DNA from 2 places in the Streptomyces sp. NPDC031340 genome. Region 2 is predicted to be linked to the other one. Evidence: riboswitches for the same ligand, from Rfam matches in the RefSeq annotation. Region 2 holds a riboswitch; the other holds the start of a gene.
What was found. A riboswitch is a leader RNA that binds a small molecule or an ion and turns the genes downstream of it on or off. The one in region 2 is predicted to bind glycine.
Positions count from the first base shown of each region.

Region 1: it holds a riboswitch for glycine, as region 2 does, so the genes downstream of both, gcvT (glycine cleavage system aminomethyltransferase GcvT) here and gcvP (aminomethyl-transferring glycine dehydrogenase) in region 2, are expected to answer to the same signal.

Region 1 covers NZ_JBVIIE010000001.1:28,236-32,504, reverse strand. The annotation lists gene ACZ5GT_RS00125 (enhanced serine sensitivity protein SseB) at 1-154, opposite strand, end outside; gene ACZ5GT_RS00120 (AAA family ATPase) at 320-988, opposite strand; glycine riboswitch at 1,166-1,298, shown strand; glycine riboswitch at 1,299-1,410, shown strand; gene gcvT (glycine cleavage system aminomethyltransferase GcvT) at 1,481-2,599, shown strand; gene gcvH (glycine cleavage system protein GcvH) at 2,710-3,087, shown strand; gene glyA (serine hydroxymethyltransferase) at 3,103-4,269, shown strand, end outside.
Region 2 covers NZ_JBVIIE010000024.1:114,074-118,342, forward strand. The annotation lists gene gcvP (aminomethyl-transferring glycine dehydrogenase) at 1-1,904, opposite strand, end outside; glycine riboswitch at 2,083-2,178, opposite strand; gene ACZ5GT_RS20500 (PRC-barrel domain-containing protein) at 2,287-2,664, shown strand; gene ACZ5GT_RS20505 (DNA polymerase IV) at 2,580-4,091, opposite strand; gene ACZ5GT_RS20510 (MerR family transcriptional regulator) at 4,146-4,269, opposite strand, start outside.

The sequences.
Region 1 (4,269 bases), on a different contig from region 2:
GCCCGAGCACCTCGACGATCCGCCCGCCCGCGGTGGGCACGCCGAGGGAGGCGGAGAGCACCTCCTCCAGTTCGTTGCCGGGCCATCCGCCGTGCGGGTGGGGGTGCGCCTGTGCCGGGATGTCCGCGGGGAAGCCCGCCGCCGGGAAGTCCATCTGCCTACCGCCTGCTTGGAACCTGCTGTGGCTGAAAAGGCTAACGGGTACCACCCGCCGACCGGTCAGCCCGCGACCTCTCGCGCACCGCGCACCGCGCACCGCGCCGCGGCGTGGCGGGTGGCGTCCGACGGCGGGCGCGCGGGCCGCGGTGGGTGGCCGGGGTCAGTCCGGGAAGGCGATTCTGCGCAGGACGCCGGAGGCCGGGCGGTCCAGGAGGATCGCCGAGCCGCAGCCGTCGGGCAGATCCCCGCGTTCCACCGCGCGCAGCAGCCGGGACACGGCCGCGCGGTGCCGGGCGAAGGCGTACCGGGAGACGCCGCGGCCCCGCTCGCGCTGCCCCTCCAGCGCGGCCTCGGGCGCGACGTCGAGCAGCAGCAGGTGCAGCGTGCCGCCGCGGCGGCGGGCCTCCCGGGCGAGCCAGCCGCGCACCCACGCCTGGGTGCCGCAGTCGTGCACGACGACGCCCTCGCCGGAGCGCAGGGCGCGGCGCAGTCCCGCGTAGTGGGCGAGGCGGACCAGGGGGCGGTAGACGGCGTAGGGCAGGAAGCGCGGCATGCGGCTCTCCCAGCGGTCACGGGCGTCCTGGGAGTCGATGCGCAGGCCCGTCACCGCCCGCTTCATCAGGGTGGACTTGCCGCTGCCGGGCAGGCCGGTGACCACGACGACGTCGCGGGAACCGAACAGCAGGGCGTGCGGGCTGCGGCCGGACCGCTCGCGCAGGTCGCGGACGACCGGCGCCGGCCGGGCCGCGCACCGCTCGCGGGCCGGGGCCGTGGGCTGGTCGGGCAGCGCGATAGCCGAGGTCGTCGCATACGCCGTGGGCCTTGTCACCGTGATCGTCCTCCCTGCGGGGGTCAGAGAACTTCTCCCCACCGAATGTAAAGAGAAAGTAATCCAAGCTGTCTCCCGGTTCGGTGCCTTTACGGCCACAGGCCTGTCACAAGTACCGACCGCCCACCATCCGCCGAGGCGTGCAATGATGAGCCCGCCAACTGCATACCGGCCGTTTGAATCCGCGCGGGAGAGTTCCCGGCAGCACGTACGCGTCGCCACGTTCGCGTCGCCACGTGCGCCTCACCGGGACGCCGAAGGAGCAAGTCCCTCCCTTGAATCTCTCAGGCCCCGTTACCGCGCGGGCGAGGCACATCTGAAAAGCGGGCCGCTGTCGACCAGCGGCTCCACCCAAGGTGCAAGCCGTGATCCCTTGCCTGGTCATGGCGAACCTCTCAGGTTCCGATGACAGATGGGGAGGAACGACCTCGCTTCCCCCATGCCCGGCTTCGCTCGCACGGGGGCCCCATCGCCTTGGGAGACGACCGACCGATGAGCAGTACCGAACTCCGTCACACCGCCCTCGACGCCGTGCACCGCTCGCTCGGCGCGACGATGACCGACTTCGCCGGCTGGGACATGCCGCTGCGCTACGGCTCCGAGCGCGACGAGCACAACGCCGTACGCACCAGCGCGGGCCTGTTCGACCTCTCCCACATGGGCGAGATCGCCGTGACCGGCCCGCAGGCCGCCGCCCTGCTCGACCACGCCCTGGTGGGCGACATCGGCGGCGTGCGGACGGGCCGCGCCCGCTACACCATGATCTGCCGTGCGGACGGCGGCATCCTCGACGACCTGATCGTCTACCGGCTCGCCGAGACCGACTACCTGGTCGTGGCCAACGCCTCCAACGCCCAGGTCGTCCTGGACGCCCTCGTCGAGCGCTCCGCCGGCTTCGACGCCGAGGTGCGCGACGACCGGGACGCCTACGCGCTGATCGCCGTCCAGGGCCCCGAGTCCCCCGGCATCCTGAAGTCCCTCACGGACGCCGACCTGGACGGCCTGAAGTACTACGCGGGCCTGCCCGGCACGGTCGCGGGCGTGCCGGCCCTGATCGCGCGCACCGGCTACACCGGCGAGGACGGCTTCGAACTGTTCGTCGCCCCGTCCGACGCGGAGAAGGTGTGGCAGGCGCTGACCGAGGCGGGCGCGCCCGCCGGACTGGTCCCCTGCGGCCTGTCCTGCCGCGACACGCTGCGCCTGGAGGCGGGCATGCCGCTGTACGGGCACGAGCTGAGCACGTCGGTGACGCCGTTCGACGCCGGCCTCGGCCGGGTCGTGAAGTTCGGCAAGGAGGGCGACTTCGTGGGGCGGACGGCACTGCTGGAGGCCGCCGACCGGGCCGCCGCCGAGCCTCCCCGCGTCCTCGTCGGCCTGGTCGCCGAGGGCCGCCGCGTCCCGCGCGCCGGGTACCCGGTCGTCGCCGGCGGCGAGGTGATCGGCGAGGTCACCTCCGGCGCCCCCTCCCCCACGCTGGGCAAGCCGATCGCCATGGCGTACGTGGACGCCGCGCACGCGGCGCCGGGCACCCCCGGGGTCGGTGTGGACATCCGGGGCACCCACGAGCCGTACGAGGTCGTGGCGCTGCCCTTCTACAAGCGGCAGAAGTGACACCGTCGTAGCCGCGCGCGCGTGACACAGCGCACATCGCGCCTGCTCACGCACGTTCTTCGCAGTCCCCCACTCACCAGCACTTCCCCGCGTACAGGAGAATTCAGGCCATGAGCAACCCGCAGCAGCTGCGTTACAGCAAGGAGCACGAGTGGCTGTCGGCCGCCGAGGACGGCGTCGCGACGGTCGGCATCACCGAGTTCGCGGCCAACGCGCTCGGCGACGTCGTCTACGCCCAGCTCCCCGAGGTCGGCTCCACGGTGACCGCGGGCGAGTCCTGCGGCGAGCTGGAGTCGACCAAGTCCGTGTCCGACCTGTACTCCCCCGTCACCGGTGAGATCACCGAGATCAACGAGGACGTCGTCAACGACCCGTCGCTGGTGAACTCGGCCCCCTTCGAGGGCGGCTGGCTGTTCAAGGTGCGCGTCACCGACGAGCCGTCCGACCTGCTCTCCGCCGACGAGTACGCCGCCCACACCGCCGGCTGAGGAGTCGTCCCCGTCATGTCCGTACTGAACAAGCCCCTGCACGAGCTCGACCCGGAGGTCGCCGCGGCGGTCGACGCCGAGCTGCACCGCCAGCAGTCCACGCTCGAGATGATCGCCTCGGAGAACTTCGCTCCGCTCGCGGTCATGGAGGCGCAGGGCTCGGTCCTCACCAACAAGTACGCCGAGGGCTACCCCGGCCGCCGCTACTACGGCGGCTGCGAGCACGTCGACGTCGCCGAGCAGATCGCCATCGACCGGGTCAAGGACCTGTTCGGCGCCGAGTACGCCAACGTCCAGCCGCACTCGGGCGCCTCCGCCAACCAGGCCGCCCTGTTCGCGCTGGCCCAGCCCGGGGACACCATCCTCGGCCTGGACCTCGCGCACGGCGGCCACCTGACCCACGGGATGCGGCTGAACTTCTCCGGCAAGCAGTTCAACGTGGTGGCCTACCACGTGGACTCCGCGACCGGACTGGTCGACATGGCCGAGGTCGAGCGGCTGGCCAAGGAGCACCGGCCCAAGGTGATCATCGCGGGCTGGTCGGCGTACCCGCGGCAGCTGGACTTCGCCGAGTTCCGCCGGATCGCCGACGAGGCCGGGGCGTACCTGTGGGTCGACATGGCCCACTTCGCCGGTCTGGTCGCAGCCGGTCTGCACCCGAACCCGGTGGAGCACGCCGACGTCGTCACCTCCACCACGCACAAGACGCTGGGCGGACCGCGCGGCGGCATCATCCTCGCGAAGAAGGACTTCGCGAAGAAGCTCAACTCCTCCGTCTTCCCGGGCTTCCAGGGCGGCCCCCTGGAGCACGTGATCGCGGCCAAGGCGGTGTCCTTCAAGGTCGCGGCGAGCGAGGAGTTCAAGGAGCGCCAGCGCCGTACGGTGGAGGGCGCGCGGATCCTCGCCGAGCGCCTGACGGCGGCGGACGCCCGCGAGGCCGGGGTGAACGTGCTGTCCGGCGGTACGGACGTGCACCTGATCCTGGTCGACCTGCGCGAGTCCGAGCTGGACGGGCAGCAGGCCGAGGACCGGCTCCACGAGGTCGGCATCACGGTCAACCGCAACGCCGTCCCGAACGACCCGCGCCCGCCGATGGTCACCTCGGGTCTGCGCATCGGCACGCCCGCCCTGGCCACCCGCGGTTTCGGTGCCGAGGACTTCGCCGAGGTCGCGGACGTCATC
Region 2 (4,269 bases):
TCGGCGACGTCGATCTCGCCGTCCTCGGCCGTCTTCACGACGACGACCTTCATGCCGGCCATCGCGGCGCTGGCGGCGTTCGTGCCGTGCGCGGAGGACGGGATCAGGCAGACGGTGCGCTGCTCGTCGCCGTTGGCGCGGTGGTAGCCGCGCACGGCGAGCAGACCGGCCAGCTCGCCCTGCGACCCGGCGTTGGGCTGCAGGGACACCTTGTCGTAGCCGGTGACCTCGGCGAGACGTTCCTCCAGCTCATGGATGAGGGTGAGGTAGCCCTGCGCCTGCTCGGCGGGCACGAAGGGGTGCAGCTGCCCGAACTCGGGCCAGGTGATCGGCTCCATCTCCGTGGTCGCGTTGAGCTTCATCGTGCAGGAGCCCAGCGGGATCATGCCGCGGTCGAGCGCGTAGTCACGGTCGGCCAGGCGGCGCAGGTAGCGCAGCATGGCGGTCTCGGAGCGGTGCTGCTGGAAGACGGGGTGGTTGAGGTAGCCGTCGGTGCGCAGCAGCGCCTCCGGCAGCGCGTCCGCGGCCACCGCGTCCAGCGCCTCGACGTCGCCCTCGACGCCGAACGCCGCCCATACGGCGCCCACCTGCGCCCGCGTGGTCGTCTCGTCGCAGGCGACCAGGACGTGGTCGGCGTCGACCGGGTGGAGGTTGACGCCGCCGCGCCGCGCGGCGGCGACGACCTCGCCGGCCTTCGCCGGGACGCGGACGGTCAGGGTGTCGAAGTAGGCGCCGTGCACGACGTCGACCCCGCCGGCCCGGAGGCCCTCGGCGAGGATCGCGGCGTACCGGTGGGTGCGCCGGGCGATGCCCTTCAGCCCCTCGGGGCCGTGGTAGACGGCGTACATGCCGGCCATCACGGCGAGCAGCACCTGGGCGGTGCAGATGTTGCTGGTGGCCTTCTCCCGGCGGATGTGCTGCTCACGTGTCTGCAGCGCGAGCCGGTAGGCCTTGTGCCCGTCGGCGTCGACGGAGACGCCCACCAGACGCCCGGGCAGGCTGCGCGCGAACTTCTCGTGCACGGCCATGTAGCCGGCGTGCGGCCCGCCGAAGCCCATGGGCACGCCGAACCGCTGGGTCGTGCCGACGGCGATGTCCGCGCCGAGTTCGCCGGGCGACTTCAGCAGCGTCAGCGCGAGCAGGTCGGCGGCGACGGTGACCAGGGCGCCCAGCTCGTGCGCCTGGTCGATGACCGGCTTGATGTCGCGTACGGCACCGGAGGCGCCGGGGTACTGGACGAGCACGCCGTTGATCTCGCGCGCGGCGATGTCGGCCGGGATGCCGTCGCTGAGGTCGGCGACGACGACCTCGACGCCCGTCGGCTCGGCGCGGGTCTCGATCACGGCGATGGTCTGCGGCAGCGCGTCGGCGTCGACGAGGAAGAGCCCCTTCTTGTTCTTCCCCATGCGCCGGGACAGCGCCACGGCCTCGGCGGCGGCCGTGCCCTCGTCGAGCAGCGAGGCGCCGGAGGTCGGCAGGCCGGTGAGGTCGGCGACCATCGTCTGGAAGTTCAGCAGGGCCTCCAGGCGGCCCTGGGAGATCTCCGGCTGGTAGGGCGTGTAGGCCGTGTACCAGGCCGGGTTCTCCAGCACGTTGCGCAGGATGACGGGCGGGGTGAAGGTGCCGTAGTACCCGAGCCCGATCATGGAGTCGAGAACCTGGTTGCGCTCGGCCAGCGACCGCAGCTCGGCGAGCACCTCCGCCTCGGTGCGCGCGCCCGGCAGGTCGAGGGCGTCGGCGTTCTTGATCACATCCGGCACCGCGGCGGCGGTGAGCTCGTCCAGCGAGCCGTACCCGACCTGGGCGAGCATCTTCGCCCGCGCTTCCTGGTCGGGCCCGATGTGGCGCTGTTCGAAGGGGATGCCCTGCTCGAGCTCGGAGAGCGTAATGCGGTGGGCGGTCATTGCGGAGGCCTCCTGGTCTGACGCGACCTTCGAGGGGCACCACGGCGCGGGTACCCGGACGGCCTCCCCCTCTGTCATCTCAACCTGAGAGCTTCGCCGGGCCGCCCGAGGGCTTGCGGCTTTCACCGTCGGTGAGAGCGGAGGCCGTCGCGACACCCGCTCTGCTTTCCAGAGTGACCTCGTCCGTGCGGTACGTGAGCCTGAGAGATTCCGGGGAGGATTTGCTCCTTCGGCGCCTCCGGTGATGTCCGGAGGACTCTCCCGCACGGGGTCAGCAGCCGTAGTCAGCCTACCAGCGGGCACGACACCCCGGCTTTCGAGTGGCCGCCCGCCGCGTTGTGCTCTTTCGTAGTGATGACGAATGCGACCAGGAGGAGGGCCCGTGCAGACCGACATCGATCCGCGCAACCTGATCGGCCGCAAGGCGTTCGACCGCAACGGCACCAAGATCGGCACCGTCGACGAGGTCTACCTGGACGACGCGACCGGCATGCCGGAGTGGGCCGCCATACGCACCGGGCTGTTCTCCCGGGACGCCTTCGTCCCACTGGAGCCCAGCCGACTGGTCGAGGGCGCCCTGCACGTCCCCTTCGACCGCTCCCTGATCAAGGACGCTCCCGACTTCGGCGTCGGCCGCCACCTCTCCCCGGAGCAGGAGCTGCAGCTCTACCACCACTACGGTCTGGACGTGGCCCCGCCGCCCGCCTTCGACGACGCCGACCACGACTTCGGCAGGCTGGCGGGCTCGGACGAGGCATAGGCCGACTCCCCGGCCCCCTGTGGCCCCTCCCCTGCTCCCTGTTCCAGCCCCTCCTGTGGTCCCTCCGCCGGTATCAGCGGCAGCAGCGGTACCAACGGCAACGGATCGGCCGGCTCCAGGCCGGGGTCGTCGACCCGGAACGTCCGCACCCTCCCGGGCTGCGAGCCGGGCGTCTCGAACCGCACGGTCACCCGCCCGAGTCCGCTCCCCTGCACCCACCCGTGCCCGAACTCGGCATGCCGTACGTCGTGCCCCGCGGGCCACCGACGCTCCGCCGGGGCCGTCTGCCGCTCCGCCGGCTGCTCCTCGGGCTCCTCGGGCTCCTCCGTCGGCCCGCTCTCCCGCTCCCGCTCCCCGGCCGCCTGCGCGAACAGGTCCTCCTGCGTGTAGTCGGCCAGCCCGCTCACCCCCACGCCCAGCAGCCGCACACCCCCCGTGGTGTCCACCGACTCCAGCAACCGCGCGGCGGCCTCCCGCACGACCGCCGGATCGTCGGTCGGCCCCCGCAACGTCTCCGAACGGGTCAGCGTGGAGAAGTCGTAGCGCCGGACCTTCAGCACGATGGTCCGCCCGGACAGCCCGGCCGCGCGCAGCCGCTGTACGCAGCGGTCGGCGAGCCGCCGCACCTCCGTGCCCACCCGGATCCGGTCGTGGATGTCGACGTCGTAGGTGTCCTCGACCGACACCGACTTCGCCTCCCGCTCGGCCACCACGGGCCGGTCGTCGCGGGCCAGCGCCATGGCGTACAGGGCGTGTCCGTGGGCCTTGCCCAGCAGCCGCACCAGCTCGTCCTCCCCCGCCTCGGCGATGTCGCCGACCGTGGTGATGCCGGCCCGCCGCAGGTGGTCCCCGGTCGCCGGTCCCACGCCCGGCAGGATCCGCACCGGCATCGGCTCGAGCAGGGCCCGCTCGGTGCCCGGCTCGATCACCACGAGCCCGTCGGGCTTGGCCTCCTCGGAGGCGATCTTCGCGAGCATCTTGCAGGCGGCGAGGCCCACGGACCCGGTGAGCCCGGTCACGCGCCGTATGTCGGCGCGCAGCCGCTCCCCCACCAGTCGCGCCGACGTCTCGTCCCAGGCGGCGTCCCCGGCCTCCAGGTCCACGAACGCCTCGTCCAGGCTCAGCGGCTCCACCAGCGGCGACAGCGCGTGCAGCAGCCCCATCACCTGCTCGCTGATCGCCCGGTAGAGGCCGAAGCGCGGAGTCAGGTACGCCGCGTTCGGCGCCAGCCGCCGGGCCTGCGCCATCGGCATGGCGGAGCGGACCCCGAAGACGCGCGCCTCGTACGACGCGGTGGCGACCACCCCGCGCGGCCCCAGCCCGCCCACGACCACGGCCTTCCCGCGCAGGCTCGGCTTGGCTGCCTGCTCCGCCGAGGCGTAGAAGGCATCCATGTCGAGATGCAGGATCGTGGGCGCGGTTCTCACATGTCCGATGCTGCCTTACGCCACTGACAACGCCGCGGGCGCGCGGGGCGGGTCTCAGACCGCCCGGTTGCGCCGGCGCGCCAGCTCGTCCGCGGGATTGTGTCCGACGAGCGTCTCGCCGGTGTCGACGCGCTCCCCGTGCAGCTGCGACAGCGCGTTCTCCACGTCCCGCCACACC